Regions from separate parts of the Duganella sp. genome, predicted to be linked through region 2. Evidence: riboswitches for the same ligand, from Rfam matches in the RefSeq annotation. Region 2 holds a riboswitch; each other region holds the start of a gene.
What was found. A riboswitch is a leader RNA that binds a small molecule or an ion and turns the genes downstream of it on or off. The one in region 2 is predicted to bind cobalamin.

Region 1: another riboswitch for cobalamin. It lies ahead of ABDW57_RS27595 (TonB-dependent receptor); the one in region 2 lies ahead of ABDW57_RS26825 (MotA/TolQ/ExbB proton channel family protein).
Region 3: another riboswitch for cobalamin. It lies ahead of ABDW57_RS15375 (energy-coupling factor ABC transporter permease); the one in region 2 lies ahead of ABDW57_RS26825 (MotA/TolQ/ExbB proton channel family protein).

What each region holds. Positions count from the first base shown of each region.
Region 1 is NZ_JBCNLB010000035.1:11,725-22,120, reverse strand. It holds gene cobT (nicotinate-nucleotide--dimethylbenzimidazole phosphoribosyltransferase) at 21-1,046, shown strand; gene ABDW57_RS27605 (adenosylcobinamide-GDP ribazoletransferase) at 1,046-1,813, shown strand; gene ABDW57_RS27600 (histidine phosphatase family protein) at 1,810-2,325, shown strand; cobalamin riboswitch at 2,330-2,551, shown strand; gene ABDW57_RS27595 (TonB-dependent receptor) at 2,621-4,474, shown strand; gene ABDW57_RS27590 (iron ABC transporter permease) at 4,532-5,554, shown strand; gene ABDW57_RS27585 (ABC transporter ATP-binding protein) at 5,554-6,327, shown strand; gene cobO (cob(I)yrinic acid a,c-diamide adenosyltransferase) at 6,324-6,929, shown strand; gene ABDW57_RS27575 (cobyrinate a,c-diamide synthase) at 6,923-8,209, shown strand; gene cobU (bifunctional adenosylcobinamide kinase/adenosylcobinamide-phosphate guanylyltransferase) at 8,206-8,754, shown strand; gene cbiB (adenosylcobinamide-phosphate synthase CbiB) at 8,757-9,719, shown strand; gene cobD (threonine-phosphate decarboxylase CobD) at 9,712-10,396, shown strand, end outside.
Region 2 is NZ_JBCNLB010000029.1:14,552-24,947, forward strand. It holds gene ABDW57_RS26805 (filamentous hemagglutinin N-terminal domain-containing protein) at 1-1,038, shown strand, start outside; gene ABDW57_RS26810 (FecR family protein) at 1,007-1,873, shown strand; gene ABDW57_RS26815 (heavy metal translocating P-type ATPase) at 1,940-4,207, shown strand; gene cueR (Cu(I)-responsive transcriptional regulator) at 4,204-4,590, shown strand; cobalamin riboswitch at 4,690-4,908, shown strand; gene ABDW57_RS26825 (MotA/TolQ/ExbB proton channel family protein) at 4,986-5,552, shown strand; gene ABDW57_RS26830 (DUF2149 domain-containing protein) at 5,554-5,889, shown strand; gene ABDW57_RS26835 (cobaltochelatase subunit CobN) at 5,876-9,862, shown strand; gene ABDW57_RS26840 (TonB-dependent receptor) at 9,859-10,396, shown strand, end outside.
Region 3 is NZ_JBCNLB010000007.1:213,911-224,306, forward strand. It holds gene ABDW57_RS15360 (AraC family transcriptional regulator) at 1-535, opposite strand, end outside; gene uvrA (excinuclease ABC subunit UvrA) at 537-3,383, opposite strand; gene cobA (uroporphyrinogen-III C-methyltransferase) at 3,510-4,229, opposite strand; cobalamin riboswitch at 4,313-4,506, shown strand; gene ABDW57_RS15375 (energy-coupling factor ABC transporter permease) at 4,620-5,288, shown strand; gene ABDW57_RS15380 (energy-coupling factor ABC transporter substrate-binding protein) at 5,285-5,593, shown strand; gene cbiQ (cobalt ECF transporter T component CbiQ) at 5,565-6,317, shown strand; gene ABDW57_RS15390 (ATP-binding cassette domain-containing protein) at 6,314-7,153, shown strand; gene cobM (precorrin-4 C(11)-methyltransferase) at 7,150-7,935, shown strand; gene ABDW57_RS15400 (sirohydrochlorin chelatase) at 7,932-8,804, shown strand; gene ABDW57_RS15405 (precorrin-8X methylmutase) at 8,801-9,478, shown strand; gene ABDW57_RS15410 (cobalt-precorrin-5B (C(1))-methyltransferase) at 9,475-10,396, shown strand, end outside.

The sequences.
Region 1 (10,396 bases), on a different contig from region 2:
TCGATTCATACGCCTCCTCCATGTCGATCTCTCCTACTCATAACGAAGCGCTGTCCGCCCAACTCGATCGTGCTATTAATAACAAGACCAAGCCGCTGGGCAGCCTGGGGGTACTGGAGGCGCTGGCCAAACAAATCGGCCTGATACAGAACCGCTGCGATATCAGCATCATCAACCCATCCATATTGGTGTTCGCCGCCGATCACGGTGTGGTGGCTGAGGGCATCTCGGCGTACCCGCAGGACGTGACCTGGCAAATGGTGGCGAACTTCCTGGCCGGCGGCGCCGCTATCAATGTGTTTGCCGCCCAAAACAACTGCGCGCTGCGCGTGATCGACGCCGGCGTTAATCACGACTTCGGCCCGCGCGACGGCCTGACCGACCGCAAGCTGGCGCACGGCACCCGCAACTTCGCCCACGAACCGGCCATGAGCCGCGACCTGTGCGAAACCGCGCTGGCCGCCGGCATGGCGCTGGCGGCCGAGCTGGAAGGCAATGTGGTCGGCTTCGGTGAAATGGGCATCGGTAACACCACCGCCGCCGCCGCGCTGATGCACAAGCTGACCAGCATCCCGGTCGCCCAATGCGTCGGCGCCGGCACCGGCCTTTCGGCCGACGGTATCCTGCACAAGCAGCGCGTGATCGAAGCCGCCGTCGCAAAACACAACGCGGCCAGCGAGCCGCTCGATGTCCTTGCCACCTTCGGCGGCCTGGAAATCGCCATGATGGCCGGCGCCATGCTGAAAGCCGCCGAGCTGCGCAAGGTGCTGCTGATCGATGGCTTTATCGTCACCAGTGCGCTGCTGGTCGCGGCGCGCTTGCAGCCGGCCATTCTGGATTACTGCATCTTCGCGCACTGCTCCAACGAGAACGGCCACCGCCAGATGCTGGAATCATTGAACGCCAGGCCGCTGCTCACTCTGGGCTTGCGCCTGGGCGAAGGCACCGGCTGCGCGCTGGCGCTGCCGCTGCTGCATGCCGCCGCCAACTTCCTGAACCAGATGGCCACGTTTGAATCGGCCCAGGTCAGCGAGAAGTCCGAGTAATGCATCAGCTACGCCTGTTCTTCACCGCGCTGCAGTTCTTCTCCCGCCTGCCGATTCCGGGTTGGGTGGGTTTCGATCCTGCGTGGCTGAACCAGGCCTCGCGCTACTTCCCGCTGGTGGGCGTGGTGGTGGCGCTGATTAGCGCCGCCACTTACGCGCTGACCGCATGGCTGCTGCCGACGCCGGTCGCCGCCATCCTCTCCACCGCGGCCGGCATCTACGCCACCGGCGCATTCCACGAAGACGGCTTTGCCGATATGTGCGACGGCTTCGGCGGCGGCATGACGCCGGAACGCGTGCTGGAGATCATGAAGGATTCGCGCATCGGCGCGTATGGCGCCATCGGCATCATCTGCATGCTGGGACTGAAGCTGACCACACTGGCCATGCTGCCGCCGCTGGCCGCCGTCGGCGCGCTGCTGGTGGCGCATCCGCTTTCACGGCTGATGGCGACCTCGCTGATCTGGCGCCTCGATTATGTCCGCGCCGAAGGCAAGGCCAAGCCGCTGGCGCAAAAGATGCGTGGCCGCGAATTCCTGATTGCCGCCGCCAGCGCCGCTGTTCCAGCACTGGTAGTGATCGCACTGCGCTGGCTGCCGCTTGCCGCGCTGCTGGCTGGCGTGCTGACCGCGGCCATCGCCACCATCTGGCTGGCACGCAAATGCGTGCGCCGCATCGGTGGCTACACCGGCGATTGCCTGGGCGCCGTGCAGCAGGTCACTGAAGTGGTGTTTTACCTGTGCGCCCTGGCCAGCCTGCAGCCATGAAGCTGATACTGGTGCGCCATCCGCAGCCGCTGGTCGCGCCGGGCATCTGTTATGGCAGCACCGATCTTGAGGTGGCGCCAGCGGAGCTGGAGCACACGCTGGCCGCATTGCGGCTGCTGCCCGATCTTCCCATCTATTCAAGCCCACTGCGCCGCTGCGCCCAGCTGGCCGCGCGCCTGAGCGGCAACGCCATCTACGACGCCCGCCTCGCTGAGATGCATTTCGGCGCGTGGGAGATGCAGGCCTGGGACGCCATTCCCCGCGCCGAGATCGATGCCTGGGCCGCCGACATGGTCCACTATCGTCCCGGCGGCGGCGAAAGCGTGTTCCAGATGGCCGGGCGCATCGCCGACTTTTACGATACGCTGCAGAGCGATACCATCATCATCTGCCACGCCGGCGCCATGCGTCTGCTGCGTGCCCGCCACGCCGGACTGCCCCCTGCGGAGATGGCCCTGCAAGCCGCACAAACCGCCCATCAAATCCCCTACGGCTCCACCTTGACCCTTTAAACCCGTATAATGTGCGGGTTTTGGTGCTCGCGCGTCTGTCCAGATGCGCAGTTAAACGGGAAACACGAAGCTGCAAAAAAGCCAACGTGTGCTGCCCCCGCAACGGTAAGCAAGTGTCGCCGCTGTACGCGACAAACCGCCTCTGACAACCACTGTGCTTCGGCATGGGAAGGTAAGGCGGTCTGACTTGTTAGCCCGGATACCGGCCAAATCAGGTGGAAACGGGCGCGCCCCGCTTCTGTTCACAATTGGCCTACGGGGACGTCGGCTGGTTGCTACTAACCGAAAAATGATCATGACCTTTCGTATTTCCCGCCCTGCGGCAATGACGTCGCTGGCGCTGGCCATGGCTGCCTGCTATGCGCACGCCGAACCTGCCGATGCCGTCGTCGTTACCGCCACCCGCTCGCCGCAGCCGCTGGCCAACGTCATCAGCGACACCATCACGATTAGCGCAGAGCAGATCGCCGAATCCGGCGCAGGCTCGATCGTCGATCTGCTGCAACGCCAGCGCGGCATCGAGATCGCCCGCAACGGCGGCGCCGGCACCGCGTCCAGCGTCTACATCCGCGGCGCCAACAGCAACCAGAACATCGTACTGGTCGACGGCGTGCGTATCGGCTCTTCGACCACCGGCGCCGCCAACTGGAGCGCCATCCCGCTGACCGCCATCGACCATATCGAAATCGTCTACGGCCCACTGAGCTCCCTGTACGGTGCCGACGCCATCGGCGGCGTGATCCAGATCTTCACCAAGAAGGGCAAGGGTGCGCCATCCGTCACGGCCTTCGCCGGCTACGGCAGCGACACGACGCGTGAAGTGGACGCCACCCTGTCCGGCGCGACCGGCGGTGAGCACAGCTTCAGCTACGCGATCAGCGCCGGCAAGGAAAAATCGGATGGCTTCAACGCCACCCGCCGCGGCCTGTCTTCGTACAATGCCGACCGCGATGGCTACGACAAGGAAAACGCCGCCGGCCAATTCAGCCTGCAACTGGCGCCGGGCTATGAGGCCGGCGCGCTGTTCGTGCACAGCAAACTGGAGTCGCAGTACGACGCCGGCACTTCCGCCTACAACGTGCGCAGCACCGCTTCGCTGGATACCGCCGCGGTTTACGGCAAAGCCAAGTTCGTGCAAAACATCGACACCCTGCTGCAGTATTCGGAAAGCCGCGACAAGGGCCAGAACTGGAGCAGCGCCGCCGCCACCGGCTACTCGCGCATCGACACCAAACAAACCGACATCACCCTGCAAAACGATGTGCGCATTGGCGACGACGTGTTGCAAGTGCTGTACGACCACCGCAAGGAAGATGTGTCGACCAACGGTGCCAAAGACATGAACCGCGACCGCACCACCAACTCGTGGGCTGCTTCGTACAATGCACGCCGTGGCGCCAACTTGCTGAACGCCGCTGTCCGCCGCGACAAATCGGTGTACGGCGCCAAGACCACCGGCTCGCTGGGCTATGGCTACGACTTCACGAAACAGCTGCGCGCCACCGCCAGCTACGGCACCAGCTTCCGCGCGCCGACCTACAACGAGTTGTACTACCCAGGCTACGGCAATGAGGGCAACAAGCCGGAACAAGGCAAGAACGCCGAGATCGGCCTGCGCTGGGATGACGGCGTGAACGCGCTGAGTGCCAACTACTACCACAACAAGCTGACCGACCTGCTGGTCAACACCACGCCTTGTCCGTTCGGCATCGACGGTTATACCTATGGCTGCGCCTACAACGTCAACAAGGCGACGCTGGAAGGTGTGACGATCGCCGGCGCCACCAAGCTGGCCGGGGTGAATCTGGCTGCCAGCATCGACCTGCAGGATCCCAAGGACGATACCAGCAACAAGCGCCTGGCGCGCCGCGCGAAGAAGCACGGCAACGTGACCGCCGATTACGGCATCGGCGCCCTGAAGCTGGGCGCGGAACTGGAGTTCTCCGGCGACCGTTTCGACGATGCGGCCAACAAGAACCGCCTCGGCGGCTATGGCCTGGTGAACCTGTTCGCGACTTATGCGTTCGCCCGCGACTGGTCGGCGCTGGTCCGCTGGAACAACATCGGCGACAAGCAGTACGACCTGGCCCGCAACTATGCAACGCCAGGCTCCAAGGTGTTTGCCGGTATCCGTTACGGCTACAAATAATGGTGTAACCTGCCGGGGATGGACGTCCTTCCCCGGCAGTTTTTTTGAAAGCAGTGCATGCGTTCTTTCTCCCGCAATCTGCGACAGCGCGCCGCCATTACCCTTGCAGGGTTGCTGCTGTTCGCGTTTGCCAGCCTGATTTTCTCGGGCATGACCGGTTCGGTCTCAATTCCCTTTTCCGATATTCCCGCAGCGCTGAATGAGCTGCTGCATGGCCAGACCTCGACGCTGGCAGCCACCCTGCTCGACCTGCGCATCAATCGCGCGGTTTCCGCTTTTGTCACCGGTGCCGCGCTGTCGCTGGCCGGTGTGATGATGCAGGCGCTGTTGCGCAACCCGCTGGCCGATCCTTATGTCCTCGGCTTGTCGGCCGGCGCCTCGGTCGGCGCCTTGGCCGCGCTGCTGTTCATGTGCGCCGCATGGATGGTCGATGCCGCCGCTTTCGGCGGCGCGGTCGCCGTCTCGATGATGTTGTATGTGCTGGCACGGCGCGACCTGCGCGGCGGCACGGCGGCCGAAGGCGGCACCTCGCTGTTGCTGCTGACCGGTGCGATCCTGTCCGCCGCCTGCATGGCGCTGGTGACGCTGATGCTGTCCATCGCGCCGGAGAGCCGCCTGCGCAGCATGGTGTTCTGGATGATCGGCGACTTGTCCGGCACGCAGGTGCGCTGGATGCCATGGGCCGTGCTGCTCGCCGCGCTGGCGTTTGCGCTGCGCAGTGCGCGCTCCATGAATGTGATGGCGCTGCACGCCGAAGCCGCCGCCACGCTGGGCATCCGCGTGGGTGCGCTGCGCAAGGGCCTGTTCTTCGTCTCCGGCCTGCTGACCGCCAGCGCCGTCACCAGCGCCGGCAGCATAGGCTTCGTCGGCCTGATCGTGCCGCACGCCTGCCGCTTTGCGGTCGGTCCCGACCACCGCATCCTGATTCCTGCCGCTACTGTGGGCGGCGGCACCTTCCTGCTGCTGGCCGACACGCTGGCCCGCACCGCCATCGCGCCCCAGCAGCTGCCGGTCGGCGTGGTGACGGCGCTGATTGGCGCGCCGGTCTTCCTGTATCAACTGCACAGGCTACGCAAATGATGATCAGCACGCACAAACTTTATCTGGGCGTCGGCCAGCGCCAGCTGGTGTCGGACCTGGAATGGCAGGTACGCGAGGGCGAATGCTGGAGCGTCATCGGCCGTAATGGCGCCGGCAAGAGCACCTTGCTGCGCGCGCTGGCAGGCCTGCGCGCGCCGGAAGCCGGCCATGTGGCCATCAACGGACGCCCGCTGGCCGAATGGCCGCTGGCCGAGCTGGCGCGCCAGCGCGCCTTCCTGGCGCAAAGCCGCAGCGACGCCTTCTCCTACAGCGTGATCGAGACCGTGCTGTCGGCGCGCCATCCCTACCACGACAACCGCTACTGGGAAGACAGCGACGACCACGCCATCGCCATCAAAGCGCTGGAAGCGATGGAAGTGGCCGACCTGGCGGCGCGCGACGTGCGCACGCTGTCCGGTGGCGAACGTCAGCGCGTGGCGATTGCCGCCATGCTGGCGCAGGACACGCCGCTGCTGCTGCTCGACGAACCGGCCAACGCGCTGGATCTGGCGCATCAGGTCAGCGTGATGAATATCGTCGCGCGCCTGTGCCGCGAACAAGGCAAGACCGCCGTCATGATCGGCCATGACCTGACGCTGGCGCACAGCGTCTCCACCCACGCGCTGCTGTTGAAAGGCGATGGCCGCTGGCTGGCTGGCGCCACGGCGGAAGTCATGCAGGCCGATATCCTGAGCGACTATCTCGGCCACCCGATTGAAGTCATCCGGCACGGCAAGCGCAGCATCTTTATCCCCAACGAGGAAACCCAATGAGCGACGACATCAACGAACGTCACCGCGCGCGCATGGAGCGCAAGAAGGCCATCATCGACGCCAAGATCGCCGCCGCCGACAAGCAGATCGGCATCATCATCGTCAACACCGGCAACGGCAAGGGCAAGAGCTCCAGCGCCTTCGGCATGGCCATCCGCGCCATGGGCCATGGCATGAAAGTCGGCGTGGTGCAGTTCATCAAGGGCGCGCTGCAGACCGGCGAAGAGCGCTTCCTGCGCCGCTTCCCGGAAGAGATCAGCTTCCACGCCATGGGCGAGGGTTACACCTGGGAGACGCAGAACCGCGAGCGCGATATCGCCAAGGCGCAGCTGGCATGGGAACAGGCCAGGAAGTTTTTGGCCGATCCGCAGATCGGGCTGGTGATCTTCGATGAACTGAACATCGCCCTCAAATACAAATACCTCGATGTGGAAGTCGTCATCAACGACCTGCTGGCGCGTCCGGCGATGCAGCACGTCTGCATCACCGGCCGTGGGGCGCCGCCGGAACTGATCGAGATAGCCGACACGGTTACCGAGATGGAAGTGGTCAAGCACGCGTTCAAGGCCGGCATCGGCGCGCAAGCGGGGACCGAATGGTAAGAGCCCTGTTGGTGGCTGCCGTCTCTTCAGGACAAGGCAAAACCACCGTCACCGCCGCGCTGGCGCGCAAGCTGGTCAAGCTGGGCCAGCGCGTGCGCGTGTTCAAGTGCGGCCCGGACTTCATTGACCCGATGCTGCTGGAACGTGCCAGCGGCGCGCCGGTGCGCTCGCTCGACCTGTGGATGGTCGGCAAGGAGCTGTGCAGCCAGCAACTGGCGCAGGCTGCCGGCGAGGCGGACGTGATCCTGATCGAAGGCGTGATGGGACTGTATGACGGCACGCCCTCTTCCGCCGATCTGGCACGCGCGTTCGGCGTGCCGGTGATGGCGGTGATCGACGCCGGCGCCATGGCGCAAACCGCCGGCGCGCTGGTGCATGGCCTGCGCGACTACGGTCCGGTGCAGATGGCCGGGGTGATCGCCAACCGCGTTGCCAGCGAAGGTCATGCGAAGATGATCGCGTCCTCGCTGCGCGACATTCCGCTGTTTGGCACGTTGCCGAAGCAGGCCAGGTCGCTGCCGGAACGCCATCTCGGGCTGGTGCTGCCGGGCGAGGTGCAGGATATCGACCAGTTGCTGGATGACCTGGCCGACCAGCTGGCATTTGACCATGCGGCGTGGGAACGTCTGCCGCCGGTCGATATCGCCGCAGCGCCAGCACCGGCGCTGCCACCGCTGCTGGCCGGGAAAACCATCGCCATCGCGCGCGATGCGGCCTTCATGTTCCTCTATCCGGCCAACCTGGACACGCTGCGCGCCATGGGCGCAACGCTGACATTCTTCTCACCGCTGGCCGACGAAGCCGTGCCGCCGGAAGCCGATGCGGTCTACCTGCCTGGCGGCTATCCCGAACTGCACGCCGAACAACTGTCGCAAGCGCACAACTGGACCGCGTCGGTCCGCGCCGTTCACACGGCCGGCATGCCGATCGTGGCCGAATGCGGCGGCATGATGGCTTTGGCCGACACGCTGGCCGACCAGGCCGGCGCGGTGTGGCAAATGGCCGGCCTGCTGCCCGGCGCCGTGGCCATGCAGCCACGTCTTGCGGGCCTCGGATCGCAAGGACTGGAAACGCCGCAGGGCACACTGCGCGGCCATACCTTCCATTACTCCAAGCTGGCGACCAGCGTGGCGCCGGCCGCGTACACTAGCAAGCATCCCTCTGCTATACAAGGCGAGGCCTGGTATAAGGTAGGATCGTTATCGGCTTCGTATTTTCACGCATACTTTGCATCCAATCCGGCGGCAACCGCCGCCTTGCTACTGAGGAGTGTGACATGACACGTACACTGGTTCTGGGCGGCGCCCGCTCCGGCAAAAGCGCCTACGCTGAACGTCTGGCCGCCGATTCCGGCAAAGAAGTGGTCTACATCGCCACTGCTACGCCGGGCGACGAGGAAATGGCCGCGCGCATTGCGCATCACCGTGCCGGCCGTCCGCACGAGTGGATTACGGTGGAAGAGCCGCTGGCACTGGGCAATCAGCTGCTGCGCTGGTCCTCGCCCGACCGTCTGATCCTGGTGGACTGCCTGACGCTCTGGCTGAATAACCTGCTGTTCAGCAGCGGCCAGGAATATCCGGACATCGGCCAGATCACGCTGCCGGCGCTGTTCCACGAACAGCAGGACATGCTGGCCAGCGCGCTGACCAAGTGCGTCAGCGACATCGTGCTGGTATCGAACGAGGTAGGACTGGGCATCATGCCGATGGGCGCCGTGTCGCGCTGCTTCATGGATGAACAGGGCCGCCTGAACCAGTCGGTCGCCGCCATCTGCGACCGCGCGGTGTTTGTCGCCGCCGGCCTGCCGCTGGTGCTAAAAGGATAACTGTGCTGAGTGGACTAAGTTTTTCCGCTGTCGCGCTGCTGATGGTGGTCGCTGTACTGCTGGACCTGTGGTGGGGCGAGGTACGCCGATGGCACCCGCTGGTCGGTTTTGGCAATCTGGCCATCGGCCTGGAACGCCGCCTCAATCAGGAAGGCCCGCTGCGCTTCATGCGCGGCGTGCTGGCGTGGATGCTGGCGGTGCTGCCGCTCACCGCGCTGGCCGCGCTGCTGGTGTGGGCACTGGCCGTGCCAGCCGCACAAGCCGCCGCCCATGTGCTGATGCTGTATTTCGCCCTCGGTCTGCGCAGCCTGCGCGACCACAACCTGCCGATTGCCGACGCGCTGGCGCAGAATGACCTGCCGGCGGCGCGCCGTCTCACTTCCTATATCGTCAGCCGCGATACCACCAGCGCCAGCGAAATCGAACTGACCAAGGCCAGCGCCGAGTCGCTGCTGGAAAATGGCAACGATGCCGTCTTCGGCACGCTGTTCTGGTTCATGCTGGCCGGCGGCCCGGGCGCGGTGCTGTTCCGCATGGCGAACACGCTGGATGCGATGTGGGGCTACCGCACGCCGCGCCTGCGCCAGTTCGGTTGCGCCGCCGCCCGCATCGACGATGCGCTCAATTACATTCCGGCGCGTCTGACTGCGCTGTCGTACGTGCTGCTGGCGCCCGGCCTGCAAGGCAAGCGCCGCGCATGGCAATGCTGGCGTGCGCAGGCACCGGCCTGGGATAGCCCGAACGCCGGTCCGGTGATGTCCAGCGGCGCCGGTGCGCTGGGCGTGCAGCTGGGCGGCGCCGCCATCTATCACGGCCAAGTGGAACACCGTCCCACACTGGGCGCGGGCGCACAAGCCACCGGCACGGATATCAATCGCGCCTGGCAGCTGGTCGCGCGTACCACCGCGTTGTGGCTGGCCATGGCTTGCGCGGCCGCAGCACTGATGGAGTACACACATGCTTGAACACGGCGGCAACCTGCGCGACGCCGCAAAACGCTTTGGCCGCAACGACTGGGTCGACCTGTCGACCGGCATCAACCCGCGCTGGTATCCGGCGCCCGCACTGGAGGGCAATGCGTGGCATCGCCTGCCGGAGCCAGACCCCGCGCTGACCTTGGCCGCACAGGCCTACTACGGCGCGCCGCAGATGCTGCCGGTGGCCGGTACGCAGGCCGCGATCCAGGCCTTGCCACGTTTGCGGCAGCCATCACGCGTCGCCGTCAGCGCGCCATCGTATGCGGAACACGCACATCACTGGGCCGGCCACGGTCACACGCTCACGCTGAAGCCTTACGACGCACTGGAAGCCGCCATCGCGCACCACGACGTGGTGGTCGTGGTCAACCCGAACAACCCTACCGGCGCGGTGGTGCCGCCGGCCCAATTGCTGCAATGGGCCGACCAACTGGCCACGCGCGGCGGCTGGCTGGTGGTGGACGAAGCGTTTGGCGACACCACGCAACACAACAGCGTGGCCGCCCACACCGCGCGTCCGGGCCTGATCGTGCTGCGCTCCGTCGGCAAATTCTTCGGCCTGGCCGGCATCCGGCTGGGTTTCGTGGCGGCGCCCCCGGACCTGCTGCGCGCTCTGGCCGACCTGCTGGGGCCATGGACCATCAGCGGTCCGGCGCAGCAGATCG
Region 2 (10,396 bases):
TCCGTACCGCTGGCCACCAAGGTGTCCGAGCTGACCGCCACCAATACGGCCGGCGCCGGCAGCACGGCGGTCATCAATATCGCCAACGTCAACAACCCGGCCCATCCGACCATGATGACGGTGCACGATGTGCGCCAGGTCGACGCGGGCGGCGGCAACAATGGCTCCATTACCATCGACAATACCGGCGGCATGACCATTGCGGGCACGGTGGATACCTCCACCGGCTTCATCAAGCTGCAAACGCACAGCCCATTGGTGATTGACGGTTCGGTGACCAGCAGTTCTGGCTCGATCACGCTGGCGGCCGGCACCGGTTACGGCACCGACAACAAGATCACGATTGGCAGCTCGGCAGTCGTCAGTTCGGCCACCGGAACGGTGACCATGACCGCCAGCGATTACGACAACCAGGGCGGCACTGTGACCGACGTTGACGGCCCGGTGTCGCCAACGTTGATCTCGGCGCCGACGCCAACGCCAACGCCGACGCCAACGCCAACGCCAACGCCAACGCCGACGCCAACGCCAACGCCAACGCCAACGCCAACGCCAACGCCAACGCCAACGCCAACGCCCACTCCAGTTGAGCCGACGCCGACGCCAACGCCAACGCCAACTCCGGTTGAGCCGACGCCAACGCCAACGCCAACGCCAACGCCAACACCGACGCCAACGCCAACGCCAACGCCAACGCCAACGCCAACGCCAACGCCAACGCCAACGCCAACGCCGGTCCCGCCATCGGCCGACATCTGTACCATCGCGCCGAATTCGGCGCTGTGCCAGGTGCTGTCGCCGCCAACCGCGTCGGAGCCGGTCAAGCCGGTCCAGGGCGCGGCCAACGAGGTGATTAAAACGCTGGCGGCAACGGAAGTAGGCAACAGCAGCAGCGGCAGCTCCGGCGGCGGTTCAAGCTCGGGCGGCTCGGCCATGTCCACCACGCCGGACGATAAGAAGTCTGCTGACAAAGTCGACGCATCCAATGATAAGACCGGAACCAAAAATGAAACTGTTAAAAAAATGTACTGCAATTAAGGCGTTGATGCTGCTGGCGCTGTGCTGCATGGCCGGCGCCAGCTGGGCCGCCCAGGTCGCAGGCACGGTGGTGCAACTGAGCGGTCCCTTGCTGGCCAGGAAGGCAGATGGCGCGGTGCGCATTTTGTCGATGAAGTCCGAGGTCGAGAGCGGCGACACGCTGGTGACCGAGAAAAACACCTACGCCATGGTGAAATTCATCGACAACAGCGAGATCACGCTCAAGCCGTCCACCACCTTCAAGGTGGAGAATTTTTCTTACGACGCCAGCAAGCCGGAGGCCGACAACGCCTCCTTTAACCTGGTCAAGGGCGGCCTGCGCTCGGTGACCGGGCTGCTGGGCAAGCGCAACAAGGAAAAGTTTGCAATGAAGACGCCGACCGCCACCATCGGCATACGCGGCACCACCTTCATTGCCGAGTGGGTTGAGCCGAGCGCCCAAGCTGTGGCGCAGGCCGCTGCCGCGCGTCAGGCATGGATGATGGCCAGCACCGCCGCCGTGGGCGACAGCTATCCGGTGCAACCGCTGATGCTGGCGCAGGGACCGGCTCCGGTCTCGCCGCTGTCCGCTCCAGGCCCGTCATCAGGGCCGGTGGCGCCTGGCTTGTACGTGCACGTGATCGAGGGCTTGATCTTTGTTAGCAATCCTTCTGGCAGCGTGAGTTTCAATGCCGGCCAGTTTGGTTTTGTGCCGTCCTTCAGCCAGCCGCCGATCATCTTGCCGCGCAATCCAGGCCTGTCGTTCGCGCCGCCGCCGGTGTTTAACAGCTCGACCAGCTCGCAGCCGAATTCGGCCCCGCCCAAGTCCAATGCGGTGGATTGCGAAGTTCGCTAAAAACCCTTGACCTTCCTATCGTGGGATACTTGATGCTGTAGGTGTAGAAACAGCATCGGGTGTCCCATGAATCAGCAAGCAATCAAAATCGAAGGCATGAGCTGCGCCTCCTGCGTGGGCAGGGTGGAGCGGGCGCTGGCGGCCGTGCCGGGCGTTGACAAGGTCAGCGTCAACCTCGCCACCGAAATGGCACGGGTGGAATCTGCTGAGCCGGTCGACTTTGCGGTGCTGGCGCAGGCGGTCGACAAGGCTGGCTATCAAGCCTTGCCGTCCGAACCCGGCGTCGCCCCTGCTGCTGCCGTCGCCACGGCCACAAGCGGCGAAGCCAACACCGCTCCCGCTGCCGCCACCGTCACCAATGCTGCCGCTGCTGGTTCGGGCGCCGTCAGCCCGCCAGGCCGCCGCGTCTTGCCTGGGCCGTCCGGCGGCCTGGCCGTGTTGCTGGCCGCGCTGTTCTCGCTTCCTCTGCTGTTGCCGATGCTGCTGGAGCTGTTCGGCATCCACTGGATGCTGGACGGCCGCTTGCAATGGTTGCTGGCGACGCCGGTCCAATTCTGGCTGGGCGCGCGCTTCTATCGCGCCGGCTGGCTGGCCGCCCGCGCACGCAGCGGCAATATGGATCTGCTGGTGGCCATCGGCACCAGCGCCGCGTATGGCTTGAGCGTCTATCAGCTGCTGTCGGCCGCCGCCATGCCGCACCTGTACTTTGAAGCGTCCTCCGTCGTCATCACCCTGGTCCTGCTTGGCAAATGGCTGGAAGCGCGTGCCAAGCGCCAGACCACCGCCGCCATCCGCGCGCTGCAAACCTTGCGCCCTGAATCGGCGCGCGTGCGGCGCGATGGGCAGGACGTGGATGTTGCCATCAGCGATGTGCTGGTGGGAGACATCATCGTCATCCGCCCCGGCGAGCGCATCGCCGCCGATGGCGTCATCACTGAAGGCGCCAGTCATGTCGATGAAGCCTTGATCACCGGGGAAAGCCTGCCGGTGGCGCGTCATGCCGGCGAGCGTGTGACGGGCGGCGCCATCAACGGAGAAGGCCTGCTGCTGGTGCGCGTGACCGCCGTTGGCGCCGAAAGCACGCTGGCGCGCATCATCCGGCTGGTGGAAGACGCGCAGGCGGCCAAGGCGCCGGTGCAGCATCTGGTGGACCGGGTGAGTGCGGTATTCGTGCCGGTAGTGCTGGTGCTGGCGCTGCTGACCTTTGCCGGCTGGTGGCTGGCGGGGGGCGGTGCGGAGCAGGCCATCATCAACGCGGTGGCGGTGCTGGTGATTGCGTGTCCGTGTGCACTGGGATTGGCGACACCGGCCGCCATCATGGCCGGCACCGGCGTCGCCGCGCGTCACGGGATTCTGATCAAGGATGCGGAAGCGCTGGAACTGGCGCACCGCATCACTGCTGTGGCGTTTGACAAGACCGGCACGCTGACCGAAGGGCAGCCATCACTGGCCGTCCTCGCGCCTGCGCCTGGCGTCGATGAAGTGCGTCTGCTGGCGCTGGCCGCCGCCGTCCAACGCGGCAGCGAACATCCGCTGGCCCGCGCCGTCCAGCAAGCCGCCGCCACCCCGCTGAAAGCTGCCGATGTCAGCGCGCTGCCAGGGCGTGGTGTGGCGGCGACGGTGGATGGCGTCCGCCTGGTGCTGGGCAGCTCGCGGTTGATGCAGGAGCAGGGCATCGCGCTGTCCGCGCTGGCCGCACGCGCCGGCGAACTGGAACGCGCCGGCCACACCATCTCGTGGCTGGCCGACGCCGATGCGCACCAGCTGCTTGGCCTACTGGCCTTTGGTGACCGCATCAAGCCGCAGGCCCGCGCCGCCATCGATGTCCTGCACGCCATGCACATCGAAACCATCCTGCTCACCGGCGACAACCAGGGCAGTGCAAACACCGTCGGCAAACAACTCGGCATCCAGCGCGTCAACGCCAACATGCTACCGGCTGACAAAGCCAGCACGGTCGCGGCCCTGAAAGGCGCGGGCAGCACCATTGCCATGGTCGGTGACGGCATCAACGACGCGCCGGCGCTGGCTGCGGCGGACGTTGGCATCGCCATGTCCAGCGGCACCGACGTCGCCATGCACGCCGCCGGCATCACCCTGATGCGCGGCGATCCCGCACTGGTGGCCGCCGCCATCCAGATCTCGCGTCGCAGCTACAACAAAATCCGCCAGAACCTGTTCTGGGCCTTCATCTACAACCTGATCGGCATCCCGCTGGCCGCCTTCGGCCTGCTCAACCCCATGGTTGCCGGTGGCGCCATGGCACTGAGCTCGGTCAGCGTCATCAGCAACGCGCTCCTGCTGCGTCGCTGGAAACCGGAGAACCAACAATGAACATTGGCCAAGCCGCCAACGCCACCGGCGTTTCCGCCAAAATGATCCGCTACTACGAGAGCATCGCCCTGATCCCGCCCGGCAAGCGCACCGACGCCGGCTACCGCATCTACGGCGAGAACGACCTGCACACCCTGCGCTTCGTCAAACGCGCACGCCAGCTGGGCTTCTCGCTGGATCAGATCCGTGACCTGCTGTCGCTGTGGCAGAACAAAGAGCGCGCCAGCGCTGACGTCAAAACCATCGCCATGGGTCACGTAGCGCAACTCAACCAGCGCATTGCCGAACTGACCGAAATGCGCGACACCCTGCAGACACTGGCCAGCTGCTGCCACGGCGACCATCGTCCCGACTGTCCAATTCTCCAAAGCCTCGCCAGCTAACTCCGGGGTCAGGTCCGCCATTTCTACACGAGCTGGTCTGTAGCGGTCGCTACAGACCAGCTCGTGTAGAAATGGCGGACCTGACCCCGGATTTTCAGTATAATCTCGCCACGTTTTGGTGCCCGCGCGCCTGTCCAGGTGCGCAGTTAAACGGGAAACAGGAGCCTTCACCGGCCAGCCTGTGCTGCCCCCGCAACGGTCAACAAGCGTCGTCACATGACGACAACCCGCTTCGCTAAACCACTGTGCTTCATGCATGGGAAGGTCAGGCGGGGACGCTTGCCAGCCCGGATACCGGCCAAACAGGTGGAAATGCTCTATGCGTCACGAGCATTTCTGTTCATTCCGCTCACGGGGAGGTGAGTGGTTTGCGCCCTGATTTTCACAATCCGTCTATGCAAAATCTGCCTGCCGAGGCAGCGATTCATTCTATTGAAGCGCTGCTGTATTCCATTTCCAATGTGCTTTACCTACCGGTATTGCTGGGCATCGCCGCACTGGTGCTGCATATGCTGGTGTGCTTCGGCATCTTCGGCGCCGAGTGGCTGGAGCGCCGCCGCGGTGTACGCATGCTGGTCGCCACCGCCAGACAGGAAATGGCCGCCGTCGTCGCCGCCAAGGAGCACCAGCCAGCGCTGGACGCGCGCCTCGAACGCGTGGTGCAGCGCGCCGATGCCAGCGGCGTGCGCCGCCTCGATGGCGTGCGCTTCGTGGTGCGCGTCGGCCCTGCACTGGGCCTGATGGGCACCCTGATCCCGATGGGCATTTCGCTGGCCGGCCTCGCACAAGGCAATCTGCCGAAGATGGCCGAGTCCATGACCACCGCCTTCACCGCCACCGTGGTCGGCCTGGCGTGCAGCGTCAGCGCCTATGTGTTGACGCTGGTGCGCGAGCACTGGCTGCGCAGCGACCTGACCGAGATCGCCTTCGCCGCCGAAACCCTGCTGGCAGCGGAGGGCTGAGATGCGCTACCTGAACAAGCATCGCTATAGCCGCCACGGCGAGCATGGCGAAGATCCGCTATCGGGCGTGGCCAATCTGTTCGACGCCAGCATCGTGTTCATTGTGGCGATGATGCTGGCGCTGTTCTCGGCCTGGAATATGATGGACCTGCTGGACCCGAACTCGGAAGTCACCATCGCCAAGAAAACCGCCGACGGCCGGGTCGAAGTGCTGACCAAGAAGGGCGCGGAGATCAAGGTCAGCAAGGTAAGCGACAAACCGCTGTCCGGATCAGGCAAGCGCCTGGGCACGGCGTACCAGCTGCCGGATGGGAAGGTGATCTATGTTCCGGAATAAGCTGTGGGCCTTGCTTGTCTTGTTGCTGTGCGTAGCCGGCGACGTGCGGTCCGCGCAGGCGCCGCGTACCCTGGCATTGATGCTGGGCGACGTGGAGTCGCGACCCACCGTGCTGGCGGTGCGCGGTCTTCAGGATGAATTGAAGGCGCTGAATCTCAGCATCCGCATTGTGCCGGTAAACGGTCTGACGCCGGCCGACCGTAGCGCGTTGGCCTCCGCCGACGTGGCGGTCATCAACGTCAAGGGCCGCCAGGCCATGGCCGGCCTGACCGCCGAATTGCAGGCGCTGCAAAAGGCGCGCAAGCCGGTGTTTGCGGTGGGCGCCATCGACGACAGCTTGCGCGAGCTGGGTGTGCGCGATGATAAAACCATCCAGGCCTATCACGCCGAGGGCGGCGTGGAAAACATCGGTAATATGCTGCGCTATATCCTGCGCAGCAGCTTCGGCTCTACGGTCAGCGTGGCGCCGGTGCACGCGATGCCGGAGGCTGGCCTGTATGACGTGCAGGCCAATCGCACCGTCGGCAGCTACGACGACTATGTGCGCGGTTACGCGCACCACAAACCGGGCGCGCCGTGGATCGCCGTGCCGTTCTACCGCGCCAGTCTGGTGGCAGGACAAACGCTGCCGCTGGCCGCTATGGTTGCGCGCCTGGAGGCCAGCGGCTACAACGTGGCGCCGGTTTTTGGCTATCCGTATGAAGTCCCTCTGAAGCTGCTGCTGGACGAAAACGGCAAGAGCCGCGTCGACCTGATCGTCGCGCTGGGCATGAAGGTGGGCGGCACCGCCAGCGTGAGCGCGCTGCTCGACCAGCTTGGCGTGCCGGCGATTAACGCCATCACGCTGAGTCAGCAGACCTATGCGCAGTGGCAGGATTCCAAAGTGGGCCTGGACATCATCGAGCGCACCTGGCAACTGGCCGGCGCCGAGGCGGCGGGCCTGATCCAGCCAACCGTGGTCGCCAGCCGCGAACGCATCAGCGATGCGCAGACCGGCCTGGCCTACGTGGAGGAGACGCCGATTGCGGAGCGCATCGAGCGTCTCAACGAACGCGTGGCCGCCTGGCTGGCGCTACGCCAGCAGGCCAATCGCGACAAGCGTGTGGCCATGATTTACTTTAACTATCCGCATGGTTCCGAGACCATCGGCGCGGCTTACCTTAACGTGCTGCCGGAAAGCCTGTGGCAGATCGCCCAGCGTCTCAAGCACGACGGCTACCGCACCGGCGACGCACTGCCGGCCAGCGAAGGCGAGCTGCAAGGCGAGATCCAGAAGTGGGGCAATTACCCCGGCAAGTCCAAGGGCGATTACATGGCGGGTCTGAAGCATCTGGCCGAAAGCGGCCAGGCCTTGCTGGTGCCGCTGTCCGACTACCAGCAGTGGTTCGCCAGACTGCCGCAACCGCTGCGCGCATCGATCGAACGGTCGTGGGGCAAGCCGGAGCAGGCGCCGGTCCTGTGGCGCAACGTCCAGGGCGAGGCCTTCTTCGTCTATCCTGCACGCCGCTTCGGCAATGTGCTGATGGCGCCGCAGCCAGGCCGCGCATGGGAGCAGAATCTGGAGAAGCTGCACAATGAGGTCAGCATGCCGCCATCGCACGAGTACATCGCGTTTTATCTGTGGCTGCAGAAGGACTTCAAGGCGCACGCCGTCATGCATATCGGCACCCACGGCACGCAGGAATGGCTGACCGGTAAAGAGGCAGGCCTGTCCGACAGCGATCCGTCCGAGGCGTTGATCGGCGCCATGCCCAACATCTATCCTTATGTGATGGACGACGTGGGCGAAGGCATCCAGGCCAAGCGCCGCGGCATGGCAACCATCATCGATCATATGACGCCGCCGTTCGATGTCGCCGGTTTGAATCCCGATTTGCGCGAACTGGGTGCACTGCTGAACGACTACCGCGTGGCCGAACAAAAAAGCCCGCTGCTGGCCGCCAGCCATCTGAAAGCCATCAACCGGCTTGCTGCCAAGAGCGGCGTGTTGAAGGACATGAAGAAGTCGGAACTGAAATCGGAAGCCGATATGGAAGGGCTGGAAGAATACCTCGATGATACCGGCAACAAGCTGACGCCATTCGGCCTGCATACCTTCGGCGTAGCGCCCGCACCCGAACAGCGCAATGCCACCGCGCGTGCGGTGGTGAGCCTCGATAACGCCTCCACGCCAGAGCAGAAGCTGAAACGCATCTCACAGCTGGAAGCGGATATCGAACAAAGCGCGCAACTGGAGCTGGACCGCCTGATGCAGGCGCTGTCGGGCCGCTACATTCCGACCGGCGCCAGCGCAGACCTGGTGCGTAATCCGAACGCGCTGCCGACCGGCCGTAATTTCTTCGGCCTCGATCCCTCGCGCATTCCGAGCAAGACTACTTATGAAGCCGGCGCCAAACTGGGGCAGCAACTGGTGGAAGACTACCGCAAGCGCCACGGCGCCTATCCGGAAAAGCTCAGCATGAACTTGTGGGGCGTCGAGACCTCGCGCCATGAAGGCGTGATGGAAGCGCAGGCCATGTCGCTGATGGGTATCCGGCCGACATGGGACGAACGTGGCCGCGTCACCGGCGTGGAAGCGCTGAGCCGCAAGCAGATGGGCCGTCCGCGTGTGGATGTGACGCTGGTGTCCTCCGGCCTGTTCCGCGACCTGTTCCCCAACTTGCTGACGTTGATGGATCAAGCCGCGCAACTGGCACAGAAGCAGGACGATGAAGGCGGCAACGTCATGGCAGCGCACAGCCGCAAGACCGCCGCCGCGCTGAGCGCGAGCGGCGTTTCAGCGGAGGAGGCGCAGCGCATGGCATCGGTGCGCATCTTCGGCGTGCCAAGCGGCGCATACGGCACGCAGATCGAAAAACTGATCCCGCTGACCAACGCCTGGCAGAACGAGAAGGAAGTGGCGGACGTCTTCATCAACCGCATGAGTCATCCGTTCGGCGCCGGCTACTGGGGCGACGACAAGGCCAATCCGGATCAGCGGCGTGCCCTGTTCAAACAGGCGCTGTCCGGCAGTCAGATTGCGCTGCACAGCCGCTCCAGCAATCTGTTTGCGACGCTGGATAACGATGACTTCTTCCAGTATCTCGGCGGCACCGCGATGGCGATCCGCAGCGTGGACGGCAAGACGCCGGAAGTGATGGTCAGCGACCTGGCCAACCCGCGCCGGGCGACGCACAAGACGCTGGAACAGTACATGGGGCAGGAGATGCAGTCGCGCTACCTGAATCCCCGCTGGGCCGACAGCATGCTGAAGGAAGGCTATTCCGGCGCGCGCTACATCAACCGCGTGGTGGACTATCTGTGGGCGTGGCAGGTGACAGTGCCGGAAGTGGTCGATGACGGCAAGTGGCAGCGCATGTACGATACCTACGTGGCCGACCGCCATGGTCTGAAGGTGCGCGAGCGCTTTGCCGCCGCCGGCAACCTGCGCGCCTTCCAGGCCGTGACCGATCGCATGCTGAGCGCCATCGAGCGTGGCTACTGGAAGCCGAGTGACGCAGTGTTCAGAAAACTGGAGCAAATGAATGCTATCGCCATCAAGGATGCCGGCGTCTCGTGCAGTGCCGACTCCTGCAGCAAGGCGACCTTAAAAATAGCCCCGCAATTCAACGCGGACTTCGTTCCAAACGTTGGCACCAATGCTACTATCATCCGAGGAGCTGTAAACGCCGCACGACCTGGCGGCGCGGCACCTTCACCGCAGGTGGCGATGCAAAACGCCGCCGCCGAGTTGAAGGCCTTGCAGGCCAAGGCCGAAACGCAGCAACCGCCCGCGCCGCGACCAGCGGCCAAGAACAAACCTGAAGCAGCAGACGCCAGCGTCAGCGGCTTTGAAATGCAAACCCTGTCCAACCTGACGCCGGTGCAAAAGACCGTCGGCACGCTTTTGCTGCTGGCGGTTGCCGCTGCGCTGGTGGGCGTGGGGTATGTCAGCCGCCGTAACAAACTTCGTCAATTGAAAGGCTTTGTATGATCAGTAAATCCCTCGTTGCGCTGGCTGCTGCCATGCCGCTGGCCGCATTCGCGGAAACCGTCGATACCACCATCGAAGTGCGCGGTCACTACGATAACGGCGTCGGCACTTCCGGCGCGGCCAGTCAGGGCGCGGTGACGGCGGACCTGATCGCCAATCGCCCGGCATTGCGACCGGGCGAGCTGCTGGAATTTGTGCCGGGCGTGATCGTTACGCAGCACAGCGGCGACGGCAAGGCCAATCAATACTTCCTGCGCGGCTTCAATCTTGATCACGGCACTGACTTTGCGACGTTTGTCGATGGCATGCCGATCAATATGCGCACGCACGCGCATGGCCAGGGCTACACGGATCTGAATTTCCTGATTCCGGAACTGGTGGACCGCATCAATTACAAGAAAGGGCCGTACTACGCCGACGAAGGCGACTTCGCTTCCGCCGGCGCGGCGCATATGACGCTGGCGAACAAGCTGAAAGAAAACACCGCCAGCGTGACGGTGGGCGAGAACCAGTACTACCGTTCGGTCGTCACCG
Region 3 (10,396 bases), on a different contig from region 2:
CGGGACCGGTCAGCATACGGTAGATGATTTCGCGCTTCAGGCCCACCGCCAGGAAGGCCGCTTCCGCCGCCGGCGCGCGCAGCAGGCGCACCAGCTGGTATAAGGCTTCCTGCAAAGCGTCGTCGGTGCGGCCGACGAAGGCGCCGCGCTCCGGCTGCTGCGAGTCGATGCTGACTTGCGCCTCCAGCACAATGGCCGCAATCTCCTGCGGATCGAGTTCAATATTCAGCAGCAGGTAGGGCTTGTCCGGCGTGGCATTGATGATGTGGCCGGAAGCAGGCATGTCGACCGATACCGCCAGATACTCGCCGGGGCCGTAATCAAGCACCTCATCGGCCAGGATCACGCGCTTGTGCCCCTGCAGGATCACGCAGCACGAAGGTTTGAGCACGCCCTTGGTAACGGGCGTGGGATGCGAAGAACGCAGCAGCGATAAAAATGGAATGCTGGTCGCCACCCGCCGCTCGTCCAGCGCGTACTGCTGGACGATGTCGATCATGTGATCGAGCCGCGTGGGGGCGAGGTCGCGTTTCATTTTATTTCAACAGCGGCACCAGGTATTTGCCGGTGACGCTGGCCGGGTTGGCCGCCACTTCTTCCGGCGAGCCGCTGGCGATGATCTTGCCGCCGCCGGCGCCGCCTTCCGGACCCAGGTCGACGATCCAGTCGGCGGTTTTGATCACGTCCAGATTGTGCTCGATGATGACCAGCGTGTTGCCCTGGTCGCGCAGGCGGTGGATCACCTTCAGCAGCAGGTCGATATCGTGGAAGTGCAGACCGGTGGTCGGCTCGTCCAGGATGTACAGCGTGCGGCCGGTGTCGCGCTTGGACAGTTCCAGCGACAGCTTGACCCGCTGCGCCTCGCCGCCCGACAGCGTGGTGGCACTCTGACCCAGCTTGATGTAGCCCAGACCCACATCGAGCAGCGTATGCAGCTTGCGCGCGATCAGCGGCACCGGTTTGAAGAACTCGTGCGCGTCTTCCACCGTCATGTCGAGGATTTCGGTGATGTTCTTGCCCTTGTAGTGCACTTCCAGCGTTTCGCGGTTATAGCGCTTGCCGTGGCAGACGTCGCACGGCACGTACACGTCCGGCAGGAAGTGCATTTCCACTTTCAGCACGCCGTCGCCCTGGCAAGCCTCGCAGCGGCCGCCCTTGACGTTGAACGAGAACCGGCCGGCGCTGTAGCCGCGTTCCTTCGCGGTCGGCACGGTGGCGAACAGCTCGCGGATCGGCGTGAACAGGCCGGTGTAGGTGGCCGGATTCGAACGCGGCGTGCGGCCGATCGGCGCCTGGTCGACCGAGATCACCTTGTCGAAGTGTTCCAGGCCGGCGATGGCGTCGTGCGGCGCAGGCTCGGTCTGCGAGCCGTACAGGTGGCGCGACAGCGCGGGGAACAGCGTGTCGTTGATCAGGGTCGACTTGCCGGAGCCGGAGACGCCGGTCACGCAAGTCATCAGGCCGACCGGCAGCTTCAGATTCACCTTCTTCAGGTTGTTGCCGGTGGCGCCGGTGATCACCAGCTGCTTGTCGGGATCGGCCACGTGGCGCTTCTTCGGCACTTCGATCTTGCGCGTGCCGCTCAGGTACTGTGCGGTCAGCGATTTCTTGTTCTTCAGGATGTCCTTGAGCGAACCGGCGGCGATCACGTCGCCGCCATGCACGCCGGCGCCCGGACCCATGTCGACGATGTAATCGGCGGTGCGGATAGCGTCTTCGTCGTGCTCCACCACCAGCACGCTGTTGCCGATGTCGCGCAGGTGTTTCAGGGTGTCGATCAGACGGTCGTTGTCGCGCTGGTGCAGGCCGATGGACGGCTCATCCAGCACGTACATCACGCCGGTCAGCCCGGAGCCGATCTGCGAGGCCAGACGGATACGCTGCGCTTCGCCGCCGGACAGGGTGTCGGCGCTGCGGTCCAGCGACAGATAATCGAGGCCGACGTTGTTGAGGAACTGCAGGCGCGAGATGATCTCTTTCACCACACGGTCGGCAATCTCCTTCTTGGCGCCGCGCAGCTTCAGCTGCTCGAAGAAGGACAGCGTTTCACGCAGCGGCTTCTCCGCGATTTCGTAGATGGCCTTTTCCTGCTTGCCGGTGCCGACCTTGACGTAACGCGCTTCCACGCGCAGGCGCGCGCCTTCGCACGATGGGCATTTCTTCTCGTTGATGAATTTGGCCAGTTCCTCTTTCACCGCCATCGAATCGGTTTCGCGGTAACGGCGCGCCAGATTGTTCACCACACCTTCAAAGGTGTGTTCCTTGACCACGGTGCGGCCGCGCTCATTGATGTAGGTGAACGGGATCTGCTGCTTGCCGGAGCCGTTCAGCACCACTTCCTGCGCGGTCTTCGGCAGTTTTTCAAACGGCAGGTCCAGATCGAATTCGTAGTACGCCGCCAGATTGGACAGCATCGAGAAGTAGAACTGGTTGCGGCGGTCCCACCCCTTCACCGCGCCGGACGCCAGCGACAGGTTGGGGAAGGCGACGATGCGCTTCGGATCGAAGAACTCGATGTGACCGAGGCCGTCGCATTCCGGGCAGGCGCCCATCGGGTTATTGAAGGAGAACAGGCGCGGCTCCAGCTCCTGCAGCGAATAGCCGCAGGTGTTGCAGGCGAACTTGTTGGAATAGACATGCTCCGTGCCGTTATCCATTTCCAACGCGACGGCACGACCGTCGGCCAGGCGCAGCGCGGTTTCAAAGCTCTCGGCCAGGCGCTGCTTGATGTCGGCGCTGACCTTGACGCGGTCGATCACCACGTCGATGGTGTGCTTCTCGGTTTTCTTCAGCTTCGGCAGGTCTTCCACTTCGTAGATTTTGGCGTCATGCGTGCCGCTCTGCACGCGGAAGCGGATGAAGCCCTGCGCCTGCATTTGCTCGAACAGGTCTGAGTGTTCGCCCTTGCGGTTGGCCACCACCGGCGCCAGGATCATCAGCTTGGTGCCTTCGGGCAGGGCCAGCACCGCGTCCACCATCTGCGACACGGTCTGCGCGGCCAGCGCCTGGTCCGGGTGGTTGATGCAGTAAGGCGTGCCGACGCGCGCGTACAGCAGACGCAGATAATCGTGGATCTCGGTCACGGTGCCGACGGTCGAACGCGGGTTGTGCGAGGTGGCTTTCTGCTCGATCGAGATGGCCGGCGACAGGCCCTCGATCAGATCCACGTCCGGTTTTTCCATCAGCTGCAGGAACTGGCGGGCATAGGCGGACAGCGATTCCACATAGCGGCGCTGGCCTTCGGCGTACAGCGTGTCAAACGCCAGCGACGATTTGCCGGAGCCGGACAGACCGGTGATCACAATCAGCTTGTTACGTGGCAGGTCGAGATTGATGTTTTTCAGGTTGTGCGTGCGTGCGCCGCGAATGCGGATCTGTTCCATGGGATTTTTGCCTTTAGAGTCAACCCATAACTATAGCCGGGTTTGATTACTTGCGCCGACCTTGGACTGGATCGTGCCGGCGGGCGCGCGATACTGTATATAATACCAGTATTTTCTTGCGGCGTTTCAACTTACCTGATGTTGACGTTGCTGCAATGCTTCACCAATCATCACCAGCACCGGGCCGTGCGCCGCTTCCAGCCCGCGCGCCAGGTCGGCCAGGGTGAGGCGCAGGACGCGCTGGTCGGCGCGGCTGCAGTTTTCCACCACCACCACTGGCAGGTCGGGCCGCCGGCCTTCGGCCAGCAGACGGCCGGCAGTGGCGGCAGCTTCGCGTCCGCCCATGTACTGCACCAGCGTGTCGGTTTCCGGCAGCGCCGGGTGGTCCGGCTCATCGGGCGCGGTGCTGGAAGTGAAGAAGGCCACGCTGCGCGCCAGTCCGCGCTTGGTCAGCGGCTGCTTGGTGGCCGCCGCCGCGGCCAGCGCGGTGGTAATCCCGGGCACCACTTCCACCTCAATGCCTTCCGCTTCCAGCGCGCGCAATTCCTCGTCGGCGCGGCCGAACAGCATCGGGTCACCGCCCTTGAGGCGCACCACGCACTGGTAGCGCCGCGCGCAATCGATCAGCTGTTGATTGATGACGGCTTGCGCGGTGGAGCGCTGGCCGGAGCGCTTGCCGACCGAGATCAGGTCCGCGTCCGGGCACAACGCCAGCATCTCTGGCGTGACCAGCGCATCGTACAGCACCACCTCGGCCTGCGCCAGCAGACGCGCACCGCGCACCGTAATCAGGTCGGCCGCGCCGGGCCCTGCTCCGATCAAATACACTTTTCCCAGCGCTGACATAGATATCCTTTCGTGTGTGCCAGTGCGCATGATACCGGCTGGCGCGTCTTCGGTGTTCCGCTTGGCAGGCGTTGCCGGCGTGGTGTAAGATGCAACGCTTGGGTGCGCCCATCCCTGTCCGGGGATGGCGTTAAACGGGAAACCGGTGTGAATCCGGTGCAGCCCCCGCTGCTGTAAGCCAGACGACTCCGTCATCACGTCACTGCGATAAACCGCGGGAAGACACGGAGAAGGATGAAGGCGAGCCAGAATACCGGCCCAAAAAGTCAGCACCATCCCCGGGGTGACGGGAAGCCGCTGTCGACCGGCTATTGGCGTCCCGCATTCCTGTCGACCGTCTTTTCTTCCTCCCGCTGGTGTCCGTATAGACCATTCGACGGGAGGTTTCGAATGCATATCATGGAAGGCTTTTTGCCGCCGGCGCACGCGCTCGGGTGGACGGCCGTTTCCTTGCCTTTTCTGGCCTGGGGCTTGCGCTCCGTGGGCCGCGACCTGCACGCGCATCCGGAGCGGCGCATGCTGCTGGGCGTTGCGGCGGCGTTCGCGTTCTTGTTATCCGCACTGAAGCTGCCGTCGGTGACGGGCAGCTGTTCGCATCCGACCGGCGTTGGCCTGGGGGCGGCGCTGTTCGGGCCTGCGGCCATGGTGCCGGTGGGCTTTGTGGTGCTGCTGTTTCAGGCGCTGCTGATGGCGCATGGCGGCTTGACCACACTGGGCGCCAATGTGTTCTCGATGGCGGTGGTGGGGCCGTTCGTCTCGTATGGCGTGCTGCGTGCGGCGGCCTGTATGGGCCTGTCGCGTTCCGCATCGGTATTCCTGGCGGCCTGCCTGGGCGATCTGGCCACCTATGTCACGACCTCGCTGCAGCTGGCGCTGGCGTTTCCTGCGGCGGTGGGTGGTGTGGGCGTGTCGTTTGCCAAGTTCGCCGGCATCTTCGCCCTGACGCAGGTGCCGATCGCCATCAGCGAAGGCTTGCTGACGGTGCTGGTGGTGAATGCCATGGTGCGCTTCAATGCGCACGAACTGCGCGCCCTGCCGGTGATGAAGGGGGATGCATGAAGCTGCGCACCCTGATGCTGTGCGCTGCCATTGTGCTGTTGACAGTGCTGCCATTGTGGCTGGTGAACGTACCGGCCGCATTCGGCGGCGCCGATGCGCGTGCGCAGCAGGCCATTGGCGATATCGCGCCGGATTACACGCCGTGGTTCGCGCCGATTCTTGAACCGGCCAGCGAGGAAATCGCCTCGCTGCTGTTTGCGCTGCAGGCGGCGATCGGCGCTGGCGTCATTGGCTACTGGCTCGGCTTCTCGGTCGCGCGCGAGCGGACCAGGCGCGATGCCAGGCGGGATCACCGTGCTGATTGAATCGTCGGCCTACGCCAATCGCTGGCGCGTTGTGGCGCCGTCTGCCAAGGCGCTGTTTGCGCTGGCGGGCATCGTCGCGGCGTGGCTGGCGCGCAGCCCGGCCGTCTTGTGGGCGTTGACCTTCGCGCTGCTGCTGGCGGCCTTGCTCGGCGCCCGTGTGCCGGCGCGCACCTATCTCGCCGCCGCGTTGCCGCCGCTGGGATTCCTGCTGCTCTCCTGCCTCTCCATGCTGTTTGGCCCGGACGCGCAAGGCAACTGGCGCTGGTCCGCCGTCATGCTGCCTGCCGTCACGCATACCGCCTTGCGTTCGCTGGCCATGCTGGCCGCCCTGCTGGGCCTCATCCTCACCACGCCGCTGCCCGACCTGCTGGCGCTGATGCGCCGCCTGCGCACGCCGGCACTGCTGCTGGACATGATGGTGCTGTGCTACCGCATGCTGCACGTCCTGCGCCAGGCGTGGGACGAAAGCACGACAGCGCAGAGCGCGCGTCTCGGCTATCGCGGCTGGCGCGAGGCGTGGCGGTCAACTGGCATGCTGGCCGGGCAAATGGCTGTGCAAGTTTGGCAGCGTGCCGCCGCTCTGCAAATGGCTGCCGATGCTCGCGCCTTCCAGGGCGCTTTGCGCTTCCTGCCTGCCGCCTATCCGCAAGCGCGGCGCCAGCAGGCGTGGGCTGCACTGGGCGGCGCCATCATGATCGCCATCGGCGCGGGAGACCGCTGGTGAACGCCCCATTGCTCGAACTGGAAGCCGTCGACCACCGCTACCCGGACGGCAGCATCGGCCTGCAAGCCTGCAGCCTGGCGCTGCATCGGGGTCGCCGCTACGCCCTGCTGGGCGCTAACGGCGCCGGCAAAACCACCGTGCTGCAGCACCTCAACGGTCTGCTGCGGCCCGGCGCCGGCCAACTGCGCATCGACGGCCAGGCTTTTGATTACAGCCGCGCCGGACTCACCGCGTTGCGTCGGCGTGTCGGCCTCGTGTTCCAGAATCCGGATCGCCAGTTGTTTTCAGCGGTGGTGGAGGAAGACGTTTCCTTCGGCCCGCTCAACTTGGGGCTGCCCGTCGAAGAAGTGCGCGCCCGGGTCCGCGAGGCGCTGCAAGCGGTCGGACTGCGCGACCACGCGCGCCGTCCGGTGCACCAACTCAGCTTCGGCCAGAAAAAGCGCGTGTGTATCGCCGGCGTCCTCGCCATGCAACCGGACGTGCTGCTGCTGGATGAGCCGATGGCCGGCCTGGATGCCGCCATGCAGGCCGAGCTCACGACGCTGCTGGATCGCCCCGGCGTCACCATCCTGCTGTCCACGCACGACATCGACTTCGCCCTGCGCTGGGCCGACGATATCCACATCATGGCGGCCGGCCGCTGCATCGCTTCCGGACCGGCGCAGGAATTGGCGGCACACACCGACGCACTGCGCACTGCCGGCCAGCGCCCGCCGGCCGCGCTGACGCTGCACGCACAACTGGTCGCGCTGGGCGTGCTGCCCGCCGGTCCGGCGCCGCGCAGCACCGACGCCCTGCTCGACCTGCTCAAACATTCAGGAGTAAGCCCCGCATGACACCCCTTGGAAAAATCTGGTTCGTCGGCGCCGGCCCCGGCGATCCGGAACTGATCACCGTCAAAGGCCAGAAACTGCTGTCGCAGACCGGCGCCGTGCTGTTTGCCGGCTCGCTGGTCGACCGCGCGGTCACGCTGTACGCGCCGCCCGGCTGCATCATCCGCGACTCAAAAGACATGACGCTGGAAGAGATGACCGCATGGCTGATCGAACAAGCCCGCAGCCACGCTACCGTGGTGCGCCTGCAAACTGGCGACCCGGCGCTGTACGGCGCTCTGATCGAACTGGCACGTCCGCTCAGCGCGGCCGGCATCGAATGGGCCGTGGTGCCCGGCGTGTCGTCCGCCATGGCGTCGATGGCGGCCGCCGGCGAATCCATGACGCTGCCCGAAGTGACCCAGAGCGTCATCCTCACTCGCGTGGAAGGCCGTACGCCGATGCCGGACGGCGAAGATCTCGCCAGCCTGGCCGCACATCGCACCACGCTGTGCATCTTCTTGTCCATCACCCTGATGCACAAGGTGGAAAACGCGCTGCGCGCCGCTGGCTGGGCCGAGGACGCGCCGATGCTGGTGGTACACAAGGCCAGCTGGCCGGGCGAACAGAAAATCGTGCGCGGCACGCTGGCCGACATCAAGCAGCGCTGTCGCGAAGCCGGCATCGCCAGCCAGGCCATGATCGTCGCCAGCCCCACGCTGGGCGCGCTGCACTGGGAGGCCCTGGCGCGTTCCAAATTGTATGACCCCACTTTTACCCATCGTTTCAGAAAGGCCCGCGCATGAACCCAGTAAACAAGGACACCATCCTGATTGTCGGCCACGGTTCCCGCGAAGATTCCGGTAACCAGGAAATCCGTGAATTCACCAATCAGTGGCGCGCGCGCCGGCCGGACTGGCGCATCGAGTTGTGCTTCATCGAATTCGCACCGCCGGAAATGAACGCCGCCTTGCTGGAAGCCGCACGCAGCTCGCGCCGCGTGCTGGTGGTGCCGCTGATCCTGAACGCCGCCGGCCACGTCAAGATGGAAATCCCGGAAGCGATCGAACACGCGCGCCTGGCCTGTCCGCAAACGGAAATCCTGCTGGCGCCGCACCTGACGGCGTGCGATCCGATACTGGCCATCCTCAAGCGCCGCCTGCGCAAGGCCATGGGCACGCTGGACATGCCGGACCCCAGCACCACCGGCGTGGTGGTGCTGGGACGCGGCTCGTCCGACCGCGGCGCCAATGGCGACATGGCCAAGATGGCGCGCTGGCTGATGGAGGAAAGCGACCATGAACTGGTGGACCTCGCCTTCACCGGCATCACCTGGCCGCGTCTGGAGAAGGTGGTGCAGCGGCAGGTCATGCTGGGCATGCGCCAGATTGTGGTGCTGCCCTACTACCTGTACACCGGCACGCTGATGCAGCGCATTCACCGCCAGGTGGAACACCTGCGCATCCAGTATCCGCAAGTGCGTTTCGCCTGCAGCGAGCATTTCGGTTTCGAAGCCGAGATTTTTGCGTTGATGGAGCAGCGCGTGGAAGACTTGCATGCCGGCGCACCGGACAGCCGCCTGCCATGTGACGGCTGCAGCTACCGCGAAATCGCGCACGACCTTGGTCACGGCCATTCTCATTCGCACACCCACCTGGAGGTCCAGCCGGCATGAGCACCGTGAACACCGTCACCGAACAACTGACCCGCGCCGGCCAGGCGATAGAGCACGACAGCTTCGCCATCATCGACGCCGAAATCGGAAGTCACGCCTACACCGCCGCTCAGTGGCCCATCGTGCGCCGCATGATCCACGCCAACGCCGATTTCGATTTCAATGGTCTGACCGCCTTCCATGCCAACGCGGTGGAAGCCGGCATCGCCGCCATGCTGGCCGGCGCCACGCCGGTGGTGGCGGATGTGGAGATGATCTGCTCCGGCCTGTCGCAGCCGCGCCTCGCGCACTTCGGCGTGAAGACCCACCAGTTCATCAGCGATGCCGACGTCATCGACGCCGCCAAGGCGGAAGACACCACGCGCGCCGTGCAAGCCATGCGCAAGGCGCATCGCCTTGGCCTGCTGGACGGCGCCATTGTCGGCATCGGCAACGCACCGACCGCGCTGATCGAACTGGTGCGCCTGATCCGCGAGGAGAACGTGCGTCCGGCGCTGGTGGTCGGCATGCCGGTAGGCTTCGTCTCGGCGGCCGAATCCAAAGACCTGATGGCCGAGGTCAGTGAGGTTCCATGGATCGTCATCCGTGGCCGCAAGGGCGGTTCTACGCTGGTGGTGGCGGCGCTGCACGCCTTGCTGGCGCTGGCCGAAGCGCGCCAGAAGGCCGCGGCATGAAAGAGAAAGCGGCTGCCGAACGTGGCACCCGCACCGGTTTTACCACCGGCGCCTGCGCCGCCGCTGCCGCGCGCGCGGCGGTGCTCGGCCTCGTCCATGGTCAGGTGCCGGCGGAAATCGAAAGCCTGCTGCCCAACGGCAGCCGGGTGCGATTTGCCGTCCACGATGGCCGCTGCGACAGCGGCCGCGCGCACGCCATGGTGGTGAAGTTTGCCGGCGACGATCCTGATTGCACCGATGGCGCCCATCTCACGGTGGACCTGCGCCTGCTGTCCGGCCAGGCCGGCGCCGTGTGCTACGTGGCCGGCGACGGCGTCGGCACGGTCACCATGCCAGGACTGGGGCTGGAAGTGGGCGGGCCGGCGATCAACCCGGTGCCGCGTCGGAACATCGCGGACAACCTGCGCGAGGCTGCGCCGGCGCTGCTGGCCGAACATGGCATCGAAGTCACCGTCAGCGTGCCGGATGGCCAGGTGATGGCAAAGAAAACCACCAACGCGCGCCTCGGCATCCTCGGCGGCATCAGCATCCTGGGCACCACCGGCATCGTCAAGCCGTATTCCACGGCCGCGTGGCGCGCCAGCGTGGTGCAGGGCGTGCAGGTGGCCGCCACCGCCGGTTACAACATGGTGGCGCTGACCACGGGCGGCCGCACCGAGACCTTCGCCATGACCGCGCTGCGCGCCGAGCGCCCTGAGCTGCCGTCGGCCTGCTTTGTGCAGATGGGCGACTTCCTGCGCTATGCGCTGGACGAGGCGGTGGCGCAGGGCATTGGCCTGGTGGTGCTGGCGGTCATGGTCGGCAAGCTGACCAAGATCGCGCAAGGCGAAACCATCACCCACGCCAACCGCAGCGAAGTCGATACCGATCTGGTGGCCGAGATCGGGCGCCGTATCGGCGCCGCGCCGGAAGATTGCG